4 regions of the Kitasatospora sp. NPDC085464 genome follow, and region 1 is predicted to be linked to each of the others. Evidence: riboswitches for the same ligand, from Rfam matches in the RefSeq annotation. Region 1 holds a riboswitch; each other region holds the start of a gene.
What was found. Region 1 has a riboswitch for cyclic di-AMP ahead of ACIGG8_RS39780 (transglycosylase family protein). Riboswitches for the same ligand answer to the same signal wherever they lie in the genome.
Positions count from the first base shown of each region.

Region 2: it holds a riboswitch for cyclic di-AMP, as region 1 does, so the genes downstream of both, ACIGG8_RS13085 (NlpC/P60 family protein) here and ACIGG8_RS39780 (transglycosylase family protein) in region 1, are expected to answer to the same signal.
Region 3: it holds a riboswitch for cyclic di-AMP, as region 1 does, so the genes downstream of both, ACIGG8_RS36410 (transglycosylase family protein) here and ACIGG8_RS39780 (transglycosylase family protein) in region 1, are expected to answer to the same signal.
Region 4: it holds a riboswitch for cyclic di-AMP, as region 1 does, so the genes downstream of both, ACIGG8_RS06710 (peptidoglycan DD-metalloendopeptidase family protein) here and ACIGG8_RS39780 (transglycosylase family protein) in region 1, are expected to answer to the same signal.

Region 1 covers NZ_JBITTM010000075.1:18,214-22,723, forward strand. Annotated here, with positions in the region: gene ACIGG8_RS39770 (LacI family DNA-binding transcriptional regulator) at 1-155, shown strand, start outside; gene ACIGG8_RS39775 (hypothetical protein) at 268-471, opposite strand; gene ACIGG8_RS39780 (transglycosylase family protein) at 694-1,974, opposite strand; cyclic di-AMP (ydaO/yuaA leader) riboswitch at 1,961-2,120, opposite strand; gene ACIGG8_RS39785 (hypothetical protein) at 2,591-3,550, opposite strand; gene ACIGG8_RS39790 (DUF397 domain-containing protein) at 4,110-4,373, shown strand.
Region 2 covers NZ_JBITTM010000012.1:116,538-121,047, reverse strand. Annotated here, with positions in the region: gene ACIGG8_RS13090 (NlpC/P60 family protein) at 1-902, shown strand, start outside; cyclic di-AMP (ydaO/yuaA leader) riboswitch at 1,240-1,393, shown strand; gene ACIGG8_RS13085 (NlpC/P60 family protein) at 1,404-2,525, shown strand; gene ACIGG8_RS13080 (NlpC/P60 family protein) at 2,748-3,794, shown strand; gene ACIGG8_RS13075 (hypothetical protein) at 3,974-4,510, shown strand, end outside.
Region 3 covers NZ_JBITTM010000058.1:44,706-49,215, reverse strand. Annotated here, with positions in the region: gene ACIGG8_RS36420 (septum formation initiator family protein) at 1-417, opposite strand, end outside; gene eno (phosphopyruvate hydratase) at 559-1,845, opposite strand; gene ACIGG8_RS36410 (transglycosylase family protein) at 2,115-2,918, opposite strand; cyclic di-AMP (ydaO/yuaA leader) riboswitch at 2,924-3,090, opposite strand; gene ACIGG8_RS36405 (cytochrome P450) at 3,334-4,510, opposite strand, start outside.
Region 4 covers NZ_JBITTM010000005.1:210,933-215,442, reverse strand. Annotated here, with positions in the region: gene ACIGG8_RS06715 (MFS transporter) at 1-1,014, opposite strand, end outside; cyclic di-AMP (ydaO/yuaA leader) riboswitch at 1,327-1,507, shown strand; gene ACIGG8_RS06710 (peptidoglycan DD-metalloendopeptidase family protein) at 1,510-2,493, shown strand; gene ACIGG8_RS06705 (DUF2470 domain-containing protein) at 2,784-3,503, opposite strand; gene ACIGG8_RS06700 (RidA family protein) at 3,630-4,094, opposite strand; gene ACIGG8_RS06695 (IclR family transcriptional regulator) at 4,142-4,510, opposite strand, start outside.

The sequences.
Region 1 (4,510 bases):
CGTTGACCACGATCCGCCAGCCGGTCGAGGCGATGGCCACGGCGGCGGTGGACGCGCTGCTGGAGGAGGTCGGCGGGAACGCCGTCCAGCGCGGCGAGTTCATGTTCCAGCCGGAGCTGGTGATGCGCGGGTCCACCGGGGCCTGCGCGCGCTGAGCGCCGGCCGCAGGGCCGAGGGAATGGCCCCGGAGGGCAGTTGCTCTCCGGGGCCCTTCGGCGTGCCTGTGCTCGGCCCTGCTCGGCCCCGCTCGGCAGATCTCGGCTGCGCTCAGCCGTGCTCGGTGTCGGTGGTGCGGTCCTGGGCGAGGCGGTTGCCGTCGGCCGGGTCGCCGGTGCGGGCCTCGGTGCGGCGGCCGCGGGCCAGGTAGTCGCGCAGGACCAGTTCGACGGCGTCCTGCGGATTCTTGGTTCCGGAGAGCATCATCGCGTCGATCGCGAGGTTCGCGTCGAGCGTGACGGTGACCTGGGCCATGTGACTCCTCCTCGGGTGCAGAGCAGCAGCATGCCCGTTCGGGTCCGGTTCCACCACGGGGATACGCCGCGACCCCCGGGGAGGAGCGACCAGACTCTTCCCCGGGGGTGGCGGGTGATCAGTGTTCGGTTGGCGGCCGACGGCCACGGCCCGCGGTCTGCGGACGACGGATGACAGCTGACAGATATTGAAAGCTGTCTGCCGTCAGCCGTCTCGCCGTGCTCAGACCCGGCCGGCGAAGTCCGGGGCCCAGTTGGCGACGGTCTGCTCGCGCACACCCGCGCTCGGGTTGGCGGCCTCGACGTACTTGCCGCCACCGACGTAGATCGCGACGTGGTAGACGCCCGAGTCCTTGCCGTTGTTGGACCAGAACAGCAGGTCGCCCGGCTGCAGGCTGTCCAGCGAGACGTGGGTGCTGGCGGCGGCCTGGTCGGCGGCGACGCGCGGGACGGAGATGCCCGCGGCGCGCAGGGCGGCCTGGGTCAGGCCGGAGCAGTCCCAGCCGCCGTTGCCGGTGCCGCCGTAGACGTACGCCTGGCCGACCTTGGACTCGGCGAAGGCGACCGCGGCGGCCATGCTGCCGCTGGCGGCCGGGGCCTGCGCCGGGGCCTGCGCCGGGGCCTGGGCGGCCGGGGTCTGGGTCTGGGCGACCGGCTTGGCGTTCACGGAACCGCCGTTCGCGGACTGACCGGACTTCTGCGAGCGGTTGAACCAGGTGAAGTCCGAGCCGGACTTGTCCGAGGAGGCGGACTGCTGGGTCTGGCCGTGGTCACCGAAGGTCAGGTGCTGGCCCGGGTAGATGGTGTTCGGGCCGTCGGCCAGGGTGCTGCGGTTGAGCTCGTACAGCCGCTCCCAGCCGCCCTGGACGTTGTGCTTGTCCGCGATCGAGGACAGCCAGTCGCCCTCGACCACGGTGTAGTCGTCGCTCTGGGCGGCCTGCTGGTGCTTCTGGGCCCAGGTGTCGGCGGCGGAGTCGGCGGCGTCCTGGGCGGGCGCGGCCGGCTTGGCGGGCTTGGCCGCCGGGGCCGGGGTCTGGGTCTGGGCGGCGGGCTTGGCGGCCGGGGCGGCCGGGGCGGCAGCGGCCGAGGTGTCGACGGCGGCGGGGGCGCCGCCCTTGGTCAGGCCGGCCTTGACGGAGCAGACGGGCCAGGCGCCGGGGCCCTGCGAGGCGAGGACCTTCTCCGCGACGGCGATCTGCTGGTCCTTGGTGGCCAGGTCGGCGCGCGAGGCGAAGGCGGTGCCGCCGAAGGCGGACCAGGTGCTCTGGGTGAACTGGAGGCCGCCGTAGAAGCCGTTGCCGGTGTTGATGCTCCAGTTGCCGCTGCTCTCGCACTGGGCGACCTTGTCCCAGGTCGCGACGGAGGCGGCGGAGGCGGTGCCGGAGACGAGGCACGGGACGGTGAGGCCGACGCCCGCGACGCCGATGGCGGCGATCACGCGGCGGGTGCGGCTGGACAGACGGGTGCCGTTGGTGGGCAGCATGAAGACGCGGTCCTCTCCCACGCCTGCGAGGTGAGCTGTCGGATTCGGGCCGGAGTTGCCCGGCCGCGCGTGAGCGCGGCTTCACCCCTAGCCCTGAACCGTTCCTGGGAGCGGTCCGGGGCGACTTACCTGTGGGTCCCCCGCTCCTGCCGTGGTGCGTTTTCGCGCTGCCAGGACATCCGACGGCAGGACTCGGCGTCGCGGATGAACTGGGTCCGTGTGGTCACGAACGGGGAGCACGTTAAGCAGACTTAAGTTCAAACTGCAAATAGCTGTGACGCGCATCACGGATTAGTGGGAAGCGCCAAATTGGCGGCTAATCATGATCGTAAATGATCGTTTCTCGGCAATGCGATTGCGGATGCCCACAACTGTCTTTGCCTCAGGAATGGCGTGACGGTGTGTCGAAGCGCGAAAAGGCGCACCGGTCGAACCGGTGGAGCGGACGTGATTCGAGCGCCCCGGAGTGCGCTCGCCATTCCCCGGCAAACAGCAGCAGAACGGACATTCCATTCATTGTTCGCTTAACTCCGGTAACTCCCGTACGCCGCAAGAGCGGGAAAGCGGGCAAAGCGAAGGGCCCGGAACGCAAGCCGTTCCGGGCCCCGTGTGCGCGCCGACGGGCGCGCGGTGTCCGCTACTGTCCGGCAGGCCCCTCGGCGGCCGCGTGGGCGCCACGGGTGCCCTCCATGACCCCCTCGGCCTCGGCGGCGGCCGCCGCCTCCGCCTCGGCCCGCGCCAGGTCCTCCGCGGACGGTGCGGGCAGCGCGGCCAGGTAGGTCGAGGCGATCAGCTGGCCGACGGTCGGGTACGCGCCCAGCGGCGCCGCCGACGGGCAGCCGGTCTCCTCGGCGGCCGCGGCGAGCAGCTCGGAGTCGGCCTCCGGCCCGATCACCAGCGGGGCCAGCGCCGGGCGCTGGGAGCCGGTCTCCTTGAGGTGGTCGACGGCCGCGGCCACCGAGCCGGGCACGTCGAGCGCGGCGGCCACGACCGGCACGGCCAGGCGGGCGGCCAGCAGCACGCCGGTGATGCCGGCCGCGGCGGCGGCGTCCTCGCCGCCGACGGTGGTCAGGACCACGCCGTCCGCGGCGGTCGCGATGGCGAAGAGCCGGGCGCGGTCGGCGCGGGCCAGCCCGGCCTCGGAGAGTCGTACGTGGACGGCCTCGGCGAGCAGCGGGTGCGGGCCGAGCGCGTCGGTGACGGGCGCGCCGTACTCGGCGGCGAGCGCGTGGAGTTCGGGCAGGAAACCGTGCGGACCGGGCACCAGCGGCACCAGGACGGGCATCGGCAGGCCGGCCTCGGCGGCCGTGGCCAGGAGTTCGGCGACGGTGCGGTCCTCGCCGCCCTCACCCTCGGCGGAGTCGCCGGGGAGGTAGCCGACCGCGGCCTGGACGCCGTTCTGCTCGCTGCGGACGATGGAGAGCAGCTCCTCGACGACCGAGCGGGACTCGGGCCCGGCGGCCGTGGGCACGGCGAGCACCAGGGCCGGCGCGCCGGTCGGAATCTCGGGGCGCTCGGGACGACGATGGCGCCCCCGCGCACGGGAGCCTGGAGTGCGGACGGGCAGTGGCGCGCCCGGAATGGCTGCGGTGCTCATGCCGGAGATCGTAGGACATCTGCCCGTCCGGCCTGCAGTCGGCTGCCGTACGGGTTTCGCGCGGCCGCTGTGCGAACCCGGTGTGTCCGCCGCATCGGGTTCGGGCGGTTTGCCTACAATCCGGACATTCCACACCCAACCCCCGTGCGGGCGCGGCTCATTGCCTGGACGTGCCGGACGGGGTGCGGCGTTGCAGTCGCGGCGCGTGAGATGTCTCACAGCCCGGAGGTCACCTGACGGAGGGTCACGGCGGTGCGACTCCCGGCATTCGAAGATCAACATTAAGCGGGGGGCCGCTCACGGCCGGTTATCGCGACCCCGGTGATTCAGTCGGCTATGTCCGTTTACGTACCGTCAGGAGAAGGCCCCGTGAAGAGTTCGGGGCTGCGGGTGAAAGGCCTCGTGCACCTGCAATGTCCCGTGCTGATGCACGTGCACTGCAGCTATCATCGCGTCAAGTGAGGCGTTGTGCCGGGCCGGTACGGGGCCGGTCCGTTCGTTCGGCGGTGCCGGGGGCGCCGCGCTGGACGACAACTCCGGAGCTCTTCGGGAGACTTCTATGCACGACTCGCAGAACACGCACGGCTCGCACGACACCTACAACGGGATGGCCGCGGCCGATCTCGCGGGGGTGGTCTGGCAGAAGAGCCGGCACAGCAACTCCCAGGGCAACTGCGTCGAGTTCGCGGCCCTGCCGGGCGGCGACGTCGCGATGCGCAACTCGCGCTTCCCGGACGGTCCGGCCCTCATCTACACCCGGGCCGAGATCGCCGCCCTGCTGCTGGGGGCCAAGGACGGGGAGTTCGACCACCTGGCGGTCTGACCGGCCGCCGTGCTTCACCATCGGGGGGCCGTCGTGGGTGCCGACACCGCGACGGCCTTTGTCTTTTCGGTCGTCTCCTCCGACTACTCCGCCTTCTCCGCCGTCGCCGACCGTACCGGTCGCCGCCGGGGCGAAGT
Region 2 (4,510 bases), on a different contig from region 1:
AGGCGCAGATCGACCAGCTCCAGGAGGAGCAGGAGCAGGCGGCCGAGAAGTACAACGGCGCCAAGGAGCGGGCCGACCAGCTGCGCAAGCAGGCCGACCAGCTGCAGGACCAGGTGGCCCGCGGCCAGGAGCAGATGACCCAGCTGCAGGGCGGCCTGGCCGAGGTGGCCGGCGACCAGTACCGCAGCGGCGGCATCGACCCGTCCGTCCAGCTGATGCTCTCCTCCGACCCGTCGGGCTACCTGGAGAAGGCCTCGACGGTCCAGCAGGCCAGCACCACCCAGGCCGAGGCGCTCAAGTCGCTGCTGGACGAGCAGCGCCGGCTGGACCAGGAGAAGGCCGAGGCGGCCGCCGTGCTGGCCTCGCTGGACAGCACCACCAAGGACCTGAACCAGGCCAAGGCGGACGTCAACACCAAGCTGCAGGCCGCCCAGGACCTGCTGAACTCGCTCAGCGCCGCCGAGCGCACCGCGCTGAAGGCCCAGCAGGCGCAGGACGACCGGGCCTCGCGCGGCAGCGACCGGGTCGACCTGAGCAACCTGCCGCCGGCCAGCGGGTACGCCGCGGTGGCCGTCGCCAAGGCGATGAGCAAGCAGGGCTCGCCGTACGTGTGGGGCGCCACCGGTCCGAGCACCTTCGACTGCTCCGGCCTGATGCTCTGGGCGTACGGCCAGGCCGGCGTCTCGCTGCCGCGCACCTCGCAGGAGCAGGGCCACTACGGCACCGCGGTGCCCGGACTGGCCGCGGCCCAGCCCGGCGACCTGGTCATCTACGGCGGTGACATGCACCACGTCGGGATGTACATCGGCAACGGCATGGTGGTCCACGCGCCGCACACCGGTGACGTGGTGAAGGTGATGAAGGCCGACGCGATGCCGATCAACACCATCCGCCGGGTCTGACGGCCCGACACCCTCCGGGGGCCCCGTGCGGGCCCCTGTGATCCGCGCCACCTCCGACGGGGTGGCGTTCGGGTTTTCGACCGTTTCGCGAGCGGCGGGTGAGGCCTGATCAGCCTTGCGTACGGTCGTGATCACCATCGGTCATTTTCACAAAAGAACTTGGGCAATCTTCCGTCTTTTTTCTGACAAGGATTTGAACCGATCACGGTTCAGTTACTAGGGTCGTGCTTCGAACCACCGCACTGTCGATCACCCAGCCAGGGTGGCGGCGGTGGTTACCGCCGAGTTCGCGAGGCAGCGGGGCAGGTCGAAGCGACTGCCCGACAGGGGAGCCCAGTGGTCGGGGGCGCTGCGGAGCGGAGCCGGGGAACCACGTTCCTCCGGGGTGAATCGGCGCCAGGTCGGCCGCTGGAACGGCCGTGAGGCGTCGTAGGGCATGCTTCCGGCCCGAACCCGTCAGCTCACCCGGTAGGCGGACGTAGGAAGAAGGAGCCCGCCTTCGTGGCGTCCCATCGTCGTCCCAAGCCAGCAAGTCGCGCCCGGGTCTCGATCCTGACCGGTGTCGCCGCCGCTGCCGTCGCCCTCTCCGCGCAGTCCGGCGCCCACGCCGACCCGCAGCCGACCAAGGACCAGGTCAAGGAGCAGGTCGACCAGCTCAACGAGCAGGCCGAGGTGGCGACCGAGCAGTACAACGCCGCCCAGGAGAAGCAGCAGACCCTGGAGAAGCAGGTCTCCGGCCTGCAGGACCAGGTGGCCCGTCAGCAGGCCCAGGTGACCGAGCTGCAGGGCGGACTCGCCGAGATCGCCGGGGAGCAGTACCGCAACGGCGGCATATCCCCGACCGTCCAGCTGATGTTCTCGTCCAGCCCGGACAACTTCCTCAACCAGGCCGGTGCGCTGAACCAGGCCGGTGACACCCAGAAGAACCAGCTGAAGCAGCTCCAGGAGCAGCAGCGCAAGCTCGACCAGGACCGCACCGAGGCCCAGGGCAAGCTCGCCGAGCTGGAGTCGACCACCCAGCAGCTGAAGGCCTCCAAGGACGAGGTCCAGGCCAAGCTGAAGGCCGCCCAGGACCTGCTCAACACCCTGACCGAGCAGGAGCGCCAGGCGCTGCGCGCGGCCGAGGAGAAGGCCGCCGCCGACGCCAAGGCCCAGGCCGACGCCGCCGCGAAGGCGCAGCAGAACGCCGACCGCGCCTCGCGCGACAACAGCCGCACCGACCTCTCCACGCCGTCGTCCACGCCGGCCGGCAAGCTCCCGGCCCCGGGCAGCTCGCGCGGTGCCGCCGCGCTCTCCGCCGCCGCCTCCAAGGTCGGCAGCCCGTACGTGTGGGGCGCCACCGGCCCGAGCTCCTTCGACTGCTCCGGCCTGATGGTCTGGGCGTTCAACCAGGTCGGCGTGTCGCTGCCGCGCACCTCGCAGGAGCAGGCCCACGCCGGCACCCGGATCGGCACCGACCTGTCCCAGGCCCAGCCCGGCGACCTGCTGATCTTCTACGGGGACGCCCACCACGTCGGCATCTACGCCGGCAACGGCCAGGTGCTGCACGCCCCCAAGCCGGGTGCGTCGGTCCGCTACGAGGCCGTCACCAACATGCCGCTGAGCGGCATCGTGCGGGTCTGACCCCGTTCGGCTCCTCGCAGGCCCGGTCTTCCACCGCGGAAGGCCGGGCCTGCGGCGTTGGCGGCTGCTCGGGCTGATGTCCGATTGGGGGTCAAATATTCGGGTCCGTAGGGGTTTGGACTCGCTTGCCCGGACTCGCTAACGTCTGCCACCGGACTCCCGCTCGACGGCCGCCCGCCACGGGCGGCCGCGGGGCCGCGCCGCAGGATTGGAGCCGCTGCCGTGCTTGTGCACCGCCGTTCCCAACTGCTCGCCCGTGCACTGGTGCTGACGGCGGCCGCCACCACCGCGCTGGGCGTGGCGACCGGCGGCGGCGCCCACGCCGCCCCCGGCAGCCCGGACCCGGCCGACCGCAAGGACGTCCAGGCGCAGGTCGAGCAGCTCTACGACGAGGCCGAGCAGGCGTCCGAGCAGTACAACGCCGCGCAGGAGGCCCAGCGCCGGCTCCAGGGGGAGACCACGATCCTGCAGGGCGAGATCGCCGTCGCCCAGGACCAGCTCAACGAGCTGCGCGGCGACCTGGCGACCGTCGCCGGGGCCGAGTACCGCGGCGGCGGGATGACCCAGACCGCCCAGCTGATGCTGTCCCCCGACCCGGAGGGCTACCTCGCCCGCGCCCGCACCATGGGCCAGGCGTCGCAGCGGCAGCAGGAGACGCTGCACGAGCTGGTCACCCGCCAGCGGTGGCTCGACCAGCGGCGGACGGAGGCCACCGGAAAGCTCGCCGAGCTCGACCAGGCCCGCCGCTCGCTCGCCGACGGCAAGCAGCAGATCCAGCAGCGGCTGGCCAGGGCGCAGAAGCTGCTCAACGGCCTCGACGCCGCCGAACGGGCCAGGATGACCGCCCAGGACGCCCGGGACGCCGAGCAGCGCGCCACCCGCGGCACCGACCGGCTGGACCTCGGCACCGCCCCGCCCGCCTCCGAGCGCGGGGCGGCCGCGCTGGCCGCCGCGGTGCGCATGATCGGCTCGCCGTACGTCTACGGAGCCACCGGGCCCCGCGCGTTCGACTGCTCCGGTCTGATGTACTACAGCTGGCGGCAGGCCGGAGTGACCCTGCCGCGAACCTCGCAGGCCCAGGCGTACGCCGGCCGGCGGATCGACCTTTCCGAGGCGCGACCGGGAGACCTGGTGATCTTCTACCGGGACATGCACCACGTCGGCATGTACGCCGGCGGCGGCGTGATCGTGCACGCCCCCTACCCGGGCGCCAAGGTCCGCTACGAGAGCGTCAACGCCATGCCGGTCTCGGGGGTGGTCCGGCTCTGAGCGCGTCCCCTTCCCACCCCGCCGGACCCGATCCGGCGCACGTACCCCGCCGCGCGCTGTCCCGGCGGGGTGCGCTGCTGCTCGCGGTCGGCGGGCTGGCCCAGCTGTCGCTGCCGCCGCTCGCCCCGGCGGCGGCACCGGTCGGGGCGGTCGCCGACCGGCGCGCCGCGGTGGCGGCGGTGCTGGCGGAGCGGGCGCGCACGCTGGAGGCCCGGTCGGGGCTGCCGGTGGCCGAGGCGGCGTACCGCAACCTGGTGCTCGCCGCGGGCGGCGGGCCCGACCGGCTGACCGCCGTGGCCGACCTGGCGGTGCGGATCGCCGGGTACGACGACCACCCCGTGGTGTACCCGCGCCGGATCGAACTGGCCGCGGCCGCGGACGGCTGGCGGGTCGAGCGCGAGGAGAGCGCCGACGGGCCGCCGGCGCTCTGGGACTTCGGCGCCGTCCGGCCGGCGCCGGGCACGCACAGCCTGGTGCTCGCTTCGGCCGACGGCCCCGACCCGGCCGGGCTGGTCGTGGTGGGCGACCGCGCGGTGCCCGCCGTCGAGGAGGTCTGGGGCGACGCCTGGCCCGGCCGGCTGCTGCTCGAACTGCCCGCCACCGAGGAGCAGTTCGCCCGGCTGCTGGAGGGCGACCCGGCGGGCTGGGCGGACATGGCGGCGGTCACCGTGGCCGCCCCCGGCGCACCCCGGAACACCCCGGCGGACCGGGTGCTG
Region 3 (4,510 bases), on a different contig from region 1:
CGGCGCGGCGGTGTCGGCGGCGTCGACCGAGTCCCAGATGCTGGTGTACCAGGGCTTGGCGGCCGTCGCCTGACCGGCAGCCACCCCGGCGGCGGGGGCGCCGGCGGCGGACGAGGAGGGCTTGGCGGAGGCCTGGTCGGCCGGATCCACCGCGATGTACGGGGTCTCCCCCGGCACCGCGTAGTGCAGCCGGGCGCGCGCCTGCGCCTTGACGTACTCCGGGTCCTGCCAGCGGGCCCGGTCCCGGCGCAGCTGCTCGACCTGCCGGCGCACCTGGTCGGCCTTCGCCCGCTGGGCGGAGATCTCGGCGCGCTGGGAGATGAACTGCCGCGTCGGGTAGGCGAGGATCGCCACCAGTGAGCACAGCACCAGGACGAGGACGGTCGCCCGGCTCGTGAACCGAGGCCGGGCCGCCAAGCCCGGGATCCTCCAGCCTGCCATCTCCCGTATCCCCTCCTGGTCGCGACGGTGCCCCGCCGTCCACCCTACGGGGTGAACGGCGGGGCACCGGTCAGGCTTGCGCTACCGGGAGCGCTCGGCCCTCGTGACCTCGCGGTCTCAGCCCTCGTGCTTGAAGCGCGGGAAGGCGCCGCGGCCGGCGTACTCGGCGGCGTCGTCGAGGATCTCCTCGATGCGCAGCAGCTGGTTGTACTTGGCGACGCGCTCGGAGCGGGCCGGGGCACCGGTCTTGATCTGGCCGCAGTTGGTGGCGACGGCCAGGTCGGCGATGGTGACGTCCTCGGTCTCGCCGGAGCGGTGCGACATCATGCAGCGGTACCCGTTGCGCTGGGCCAGCTCGACGGCGTCCAGGGTCTCGGTCAGCGAGCCGATCTGGTTCACCTTCACCAGCAGCGCGTTGGCGGTGCCGGTCTCGATGCCCTTGCCCAGGCGGGCCGGGTTGGTGACGAACAGGTCGTCGCCGACCAGCTGGACCTTGTCGCCCAGCTTGACGGTCATGGCCTTCCAGCCGTCCCAGTCCGACTCGTCCAGCGGGTCCTCGATGGAGACCAGCGGGTAGGCGGCGACCAGCTCGGCGTAGTACTCGATGAGCTCGGCGGCCGAGAGGGCCTTGCCCTCGAACTGGTAGGCGCCGTCCTGGTAGAACTCGGAGGCGGCGACGTCCAGGGCCAGCGCGACGTCACGGCCGGGCACGTAGCCGGCCTTCTGGATGGCCTCGGTGATCAGGTCCAGGGCCTCGCGGTTGCTGTCCAGGTTCGGCGCGAAGCCGCCCTCGTCGCCCAGGCCGGTGGACAGCCCGCGCTCCTTCAGCACGCCCTTGAGGGTGTGGTAGACCTCGACGCCCCAGCGGACGGCCTCGGAGAAGGACTCCGCGCCGATCGGGGCGATCATGAACTCCTGGATGTCGACGTTGGAGTCCGCGTGCGAGCCGCCGTTGAGGATGTTCATCATCGGGACCGGCAGGACGTGCGCGTTCGGGCCGCCCAGGTAGCGGAACAGCGGCAGGTCGCTGGCCTCGGAGGCGGCGTGCGCGACGGCCAGCGAGACGCCCAGGATGGCGTTGGCGCCGAGCGAGGACTTGTCCGGGGTGGCGTCCAGGTCCAGCATGGCCTGGTCGATCAGGCGCTGCTCGGTGGCGTCGTAGCCGACCAGCTCCGGGCCGATCTGCTCGATGACGGCGAGGACGGCCTTCTCCACGCCCTTGCCGAAGTAGCGGTTCTTGTCGCCGTCGCGCAGCTCCAGGGCCTCGAAGGCACCGGTGGAGGCACCCGACGGGACAGCGGCACGACCCGTGCTGCCGTCGTCGAGGCCGACCTCGACCTCGACCGTGGGGTTGCCGCGGGAGTCGAGGATCTCACGGGCTACGACGACATCGATGGACGGCACGAGGCATCTCCTTGCGGAAGCAGGGTCCCGCTGACGGTGGCGCTGTCGGCGGGACGATTGCGGAGTCGTTACGGACCAGAGCCTAACCGCCCGGGCTCTCCAGGCCACGTCGGCCTCGGTCCCGTCTCAGCGTGTGGCCCCGCTACCCACCGGTAGTTCACCTGCTTGTCCCAGCTTGTCCCACCGGATCGGGCGAATGCGGACGAAGGGGGCCGGCCGGACCGACCCCCCGTCACGCGTGTCGCCGGTGCCACCAGGGACACGCCGGCTCAGCCGAGGTGCAGCACCTGGCCGGGCAGGATCAGGTCCGGGTCGCCGCCGACGGTGGAGCGGTTCTGCTCGTACAGCGCGTGCCAGCCGCCGGACACGCCCTGGGTGGCGGCGATGGTCGACAGCGTGTCACCGGCGTGGACGGTGTAGTCGTGGCCGGTCTGCGCGACCGGGGCCGGCTGCGCGGGGCGCGGGGCCGCGTGCTTGGGAACGTACTGCTGCGCCGACTGGTCGACGGGCTTCTCGGCCTGCACGGGGGCGGCGTGCTTCGGGGCCTGCTTCTGTACGGGCTTCGCGGCCGGCTTCTCGGCGGGCTTCTGGACCGGCTTCTCGGCCGGCTTCTGGGCCTGCCGCTTGGGCGTCTGCTGCTGAGGGGCCGACTGCGGCTTGGAGTCCGAGGAGGTGTCGACGGACGCCGGGGCACCGCCCTTGGTCAGGCCGGCCTTGACGGAGCAGACCGGCCAGGCGCCGGGGCCCTGCGAGGCGAGCACCTTCTCGGCGATCGAGATCTGCTGCGCCTTGCTGGCCTGGTTGGCCTGCGCCGCGTACGAGGTGCCGCCGTACGCCTTCCAGGTGCTGGAGGTGAACTGCAGGCCGCCGTAGTAGCCGTTGCCGGTGTTGATGCTCCAGTTGCCGCCGCTCTCGCACTGGGCGACGGCGTCCCAGGTGGAGACCGGGGCGGCGGAGGCGCCGGTCGCGGTGAGGAGCGGCATCGCGAGTCCGACGCCGGCCACACCGGCGACGGCGATGGCCTTCTCGGTCTGGGTGCGACGACGGTGACGGCCGGTTCCAACGAACAGCATGAAGAGGTCCCTCTCCGCACGCCTGCGAGGTGAGCTGTCGGGTTCGGACCGGGAGGTGGCCCGGCCGCCGTACGCGGAAACGATTCCGCTCGGGCGGCTTCACCCCAAGCCGTGGGGACGGCAACAAACCTGGTTCCCCCGCCCCTGCCCAGGGTTCTGGTCGGTTTCCCGTGACGCGGCGGGCAGGATTCGGCGTTCCGCGCACGAGGTCCGCAGCTGCGAACTCCAGGGAGAGTAGACAGATCTTCAGACCGATCACAAGCTCATATCCCGGATATCACACAGAAATTACGGCACGTGTCCGATCGCCTACCAACGGCGCCACTATGTCGGCATTGATGGGGTTTCACACCCCACCGGGAGCACGCCGGGCGACGTTCCGTCAGCGCGCCGCCCGGCGTTCCGCCACCTCGCGTCAGTTCGCCGGGGGCGCGGAAGGAGCGTGCGGCGGCGTATGCGGGGAGCGGCTCTCCGGAGTGAATTCGACCGGGAGTTCCCGCAGGCCACGCATGATCAGACCGCCCCGCCAGCGCAGATTCTCCGGGCTTTCCGCGAGCTGCAGATCGGGCAGCCGGGAAAGCAGCGTGGCCAGTGCGGCACGCCCCTCCGAACGGGCCAGCGGAGCACCGATGCAGTAGTGGATGCCGTGCCCGAACCCCAGGTGCGGATTGTCCGTCCGGGCCAGGTCCAGGGTGTTCTCGTCCGCGAACCGGGCCGGATCGCGGTCCGCGGCGGCCAGCACCACCAGCACCGGATCGCCGACCGGGATGTCCACCCCGCCGATGGTCACCGGACGCGTCGCGAACCGCCAGGTCGCCAGCTCCACCGGCCCGTCGTAGCGCAGGAGTTCCTCGATGCCCGTCTCCAGCAGCGCGCTCTCCCCGCGCGCCACCGACTCCTGCAGCAACCGGCGCTGGCCCGGGTTGCGCAGCAGCGCGTACGTCCCGTTGCCGATCAGGTTCACGGTCGTCTCGAAACCCGCGAAGAGGAGGATGAAGGCCATCGCCGCGGCCTCGTTCTCGGTCAGGTGCTCACCGTGGTCGCTCGCGCGGATCAGGCCCGAGATCAGGTCGTCCCCGAGGTCCGCCCGCTTGCGGTGGATCAGCTCCAGCAGGTACGCCCGCATCCGCTTCACCGCCCGCCCCACGCCGCCGCGTTGGCCGCCGCCGTGCCGGATCATCATCCCGGCCCAGTCGCGGAAGTCGTCCTGGTCCTCGGCCGGCACGCCCAGCATGTCGCAGATCGCGTAGATGGGGAGCGGGAAGGCGAACTCGTGGATCAGGTCCGCCGAGCCGCGCTGCGCGAAGCCGTCGATCAGCCGATCGGTGAGCTGCTGCACCCGCGGCTCGAACTCGGCCACCCGGCGCGGGGTGAACGCCTTCGACACCAGGCGGCGCAGCCGGGTGTGGTCCGGCGGGTCGATGTTCAGCAGGTGCGTCATCAGGTCCGCCTGCCGCTCCCCCGGAATGCCCACCCGGCCGGTGCGGTGCGCCTGCTCGCTGTGGTGCGCCGGGTTCTTCGACAGCCGGGCGTCCGCGAGCGCCTGCCGGGCGTCCGCGTACCTGGTCACCAGCCAGGCCTCGACACCGCTC
Region 4 (4,510 bases), on a different contig from region 1:
GAGCGGGATCCGCGGGCCGATCCGCTTGCCAAGCCGGCCGGCGCGCGCCGACAGCAGCAGCATCAGGATGGTGATCGGCACCAGCGCGAAGCCCGAGACCAGCGGTGAGAACCCGGCGACGATCTGCAGCTGCACCACCAGCAGGAAGAACACGCCGCTGAAGGCGGCGTACACGCAGAGGGTCACCAGGTTCACGGCGGTGAACAGCCGGGAGGAGAAGAGGCCGAGCGGCAGCATCGGTTCGGGCGCGCGGCGCTCGACGGTGACGAAGGCGACGCCGAGCACCACGCCGATCACGCCGCTGACCCAGACCGCGGGGGACACGCCTTCGCCGGCCGCGGTCAGCGCGTAGGTGATCGCGCCGAGCGCGAGCGCGGCGAGCACCGCGCCCAGTACGTCGAAGCGGCCGGTGGCGCTCTCGTCCCGGCTCTCCGGTACGGACCGGGTGGTGACCGCGATGACGGCGGCCGCGAGCGGCAGGTTCAGCAGGAAGATCCAGCGCCAGCCGGGGCCGTCCACCAGCCAGCCGCCGAGGAAGGGGCCGACCGCGGCCGACACCCCGCCGAGGCCGGACCACAGGCCGACCGCCGCCGAGCGGTCGTCAGGGTGGAAGACGGCCTGGAGCATGGCGAGCGAGCCGGGCGTGAGCAGCGCCCCGCCGATGCCCTGGACGGCGCGGGCGGCGATCAGCACCTGGATGTTCGGCGCGGCGGCGCACGCCGCGGAGGCGACGGCGAACCAGACCACGCCGATCAGGAAGACCCGGCGTCTGCCGTACCGGTCGCCGAGCGCGCCGCCGAGCAGGATCAGGCCCGCCAGGGTGAGCAGATAGGCGTTCAGCGTCCATTGCAGGGACGCCAGGGAGGCGCCCAGGTCGGCGCCGATGCGGGGCAGGGCGACGTTCACCACGGTGCCGTCGAGCATCGCCATGCTGGATCCGAGCACCGTTGCCAGGAGTACCCAGCGACCCTGCGCGGTGCCCAGGCGCAGGGTGCCTGCTTCGGAGGTGGCCACGGCCCGATCCTGGCCCCGTGGGGCGTACGTGACAAGGCTCACCGGTGGGTGTGTTGGAGGCTGGCGGTGCGTGAGCGGACGACTGCGCAGCGCCGTCGTCGTCGGCGCAGGGTCGTGGATCAGTGGCACGGGGTGAATGGATTGTGTACACACCGTGCCGCGGATCATTCGGAGGGTGACCGGATCCCCGGGGGTCGTTGCGGATTCAAGAGATCGACATTGCTTCACCCGAACGGATGGGTTTTAGTTCAGCGACCGCCCGGCCAGCCCGGACGGATCCACCGGGTGGAACGCCGAGTCCTGCCGCTGCCCGGGTGGTTCGAACTGAACTCTGTACGGCAGGAGCGGGGGACCCACAGGTAAGTCGCCGGACCGGAGTTCGCGCCTCAGGGCGCGGGCGTCCAGGGCCGGCTTGGGGTGAAGCCGCGCATGCGGCCGGGCAACTCCAGCCCGAACCCGACAGCTCACCTCGCAGGCGTCGGAGAGGAAACTTCCATGCCTGCTCAGGCTCGTCGTATCGCCCTGCCCCGCGCCGCCCGCATCGGCATCGCCACCGCCGTCACCGGCGCCTCCTTCGCCCTCCCGCTCGTGACCGCGATCAGCGCCCAGGCCCACACCGCCCCGGCCGCCCCGGTCGCGCAGGCCGCCCCCGCCGCTGCCGCTGCCGCCGCCCCCGCCGCCGACGCCAAGCCGGCCGCGCAGGCCGCTCCGGCCGCCGCGCACGAGAGCTACCGCGTCGTCAGCGGTGACACCCTGTCCAAGATCGCCGACGTCAAGAACGTCGAGGGCGGCTGGCACGCGCTGTACGAGCAGAACCGCTCGGTCGTCGGCGCCAACCCGAACCTGATCTTCCCGGGCCAGCAGCTCACCATCGCCGGCCACGCCGTCGCGCCGTCCGCCGACGCCGCCCCGGCGAAGCCGGCCGCTCCGGCCAAGCCCGCCACGCCGGCCAAGCCGCAGGTCAAGGTCCAGGCCAAGACCGAGGCCGCGAAGCCGGCCGCCCCGGTGCAGACCCAGGTTCAGACCGCCGCTCCGGCCCCGGCCGTGACCGCCGCTCCGGTCGCCGCCACCGCCGGCTACGTCGCGCCGCTGGCCAACCCGGTCCTGGGCGAGGCCTACGGTGTCGCCGGCTCGATGTGGGCCTCCGGCCACCACACCGGCCAGGACTTCGTCTGCTCCACCGGTACCCCGCTGCGCGCCGTCGCCAACGGTGTCGTGGTCAAGGCCGGCAACGGCGGCGCCTACGGCAACGAGGTCGAGATCAAGCTCGCCGACGGCAAGTACGCGCAGTACGCGCACCTCTCGTCGATCGGCGTGAAGATCGGTCAGACCGTCACCGTCGGCCAGCAGCTCGGCCTCTCCGGCGCCACCGGCAACGTGACCGGCCCGCACCTGCACTTCGAGATCCGCACCACCCCGGAGTACGGCTCGGACATCAACCCGGTCACCTACCTGCGCGCGCACGGCGTCGCGCTCTGACCCTTCCGGGGTTTCAGGAACCACCGCTGCTGCGGAGCGAATCGATCCTCCGGGATGGTCATGTCGGGTGACCGCTCGACCGGGTGATCGCCGCACAGTGGACATGGGCGCGGGACACGCCCAGGCCGGCCCGGCTCGCGGGACACACCTCCCTCGCGAGCCGGGCCGGCCGCTGCCATTTCCGGGGCCGGTACAGCACGGGGCTCGCTCCGGGGTGGTCGGTTCGACCGGACGGTGGGTCAATCCGTTCGCACGGTCTGCCTGCTGGACGCGCTGAAGGGGATCGGGAGTCAGCCGCGGTGGGCGGGCTGGCCGTACCGGGCGGCGGTCAGCAGGTCGTGCATCCGGTGGCCGAAGTCCTCGACGTCGCGGGCCGGTTCGGGGAAGACCAGGCGGACGTCGCGGTGGCCGTCGGGGTGGTCCAGGCGCAGCACCAGGCCGTGGCGGTCCAGGGCGAGCGGGCGGACGTCCGGGTTCCGGGCGAGCAGCACCGGGTCGAGCAGGCGGGTGAGGACGTCGAGCGCGTCGGCGTGGTCGTCGGCGAAGTGGGTGAGCATCGCGGCCTCGTGGCGGGCCATCGGGTCGGGGGTGGCGTGGGCGAGGTCGGCGGCGGTGACCGCGCCGGTGCCGTACGGGGTGGCGAGGACGGCGTGGGCGACGTCCACGCGCAGGTGGACGCTGAGGCCGTCGTCGGCGAGGTGGGCCAGCCGGAGCCGGCCGGCCAGGGTGAGGCGGGCGCGGACGCGGTCGCGGACGGCGACGGGGGAGACGTCGGTGACGTCGAGGACGACGGCGAGGCCGTCGGTGGCCCGGGCGGCGGCCGCGGTGAGCGGGGCGTCCAGTGGGGCGCGCAGTCGCAGGCGGGAGCCGTGGACGGAGACCGGGGTGTCCAGGTCGTGGTGCTCGCCCAGTGCACGGACGGCGAGCGAGGAGGTCGTGCCGAGCAGGCTCAGGATCCGTTCGGCGGTGGTGGGCTCGGGGACCTCGGTGTCGCCGGTGGGCAGGCTCATGGACGGACCTCCAGTTGGTTAGGTGAGCCTAACCTAATGTTGCTGTCCGGGTGTGGCAAGCGCGCAGGGCCCGGACGCGCGGGAGGCGTCCGGGCCCTGCGGTGGGTGAGGTCGGGGACGGGAGCGTCAGACGACGACGGCCTGGGCGTCGATCTCCACCAGCATCGGCTCCTGCGGGAGCTCGACGAAGACGGTGGTGCGGCAGGGCTTCACCCCGCCGGGCTTGACGTTCTCCTCGATGAACTCGGCGTAGACCTCGTTCATCAGTGGGAAGTCGGCGCGCTTGGTGAGGTAGACGCGGAACATCACCACGTCCTCGATGGTCGCGCCGCCGGCCTCGACGACGGCCTTGACGTTCTCCAGGGTGCGCCGGGTCTGCGCCTTCACGTCACCGTGGTGGAGGTACTCGCCGGTCGCCGGGTCCTGCGGGCCCTGGCCGGAGACCTGCAGGATCGGACCCTTGCGGACGCCCTGGGAGAACGTCCAGGCCGGGGCGGGGGCGCCGTCGGTGCGGATCTCGACCTTCTCGGCGGGCCGGGTGTGCTCGGCGGCCTGGGCGGTCTCGGCGGGCTGGGGGCGCTCGGCGGGCATGGGGCTCCTTGGCGTGAAGTGCGTGAAGTGCGTCAGGTGACTGTCCGTCAGTTGTGGTCGGGGCGGCCGCAGTCGGCCGAGACGGCGCGGGCGGTGGCGAGCAGGTGCGGGAGGAGGTCCAGTACCTGCTCGTACGGGAGGACGACGTCCGGGACGGAGATGGAGGCGGCGGCGACGACCCGGCCGCTGGCGTCCCGGACGGGTGCGGCCACGCAGTTGATGAAGGACTCGTGCTCGGCGTGGTCCTGCGCCCAGCCCTGGGCGGCGACCTTCTCCAGCTCCGAGAGCAGCGCCTCGGGCGTGGTGAGGGTGCGTTCGGTGTGCGGGGTGAAGTCGATCCCGGCCACCACCCGGCGCCGCTCGGGCAGCGGGAGGTCGGCCAGCAGCACCTTGGAGACCGCGGCGCTGTGCAGCGC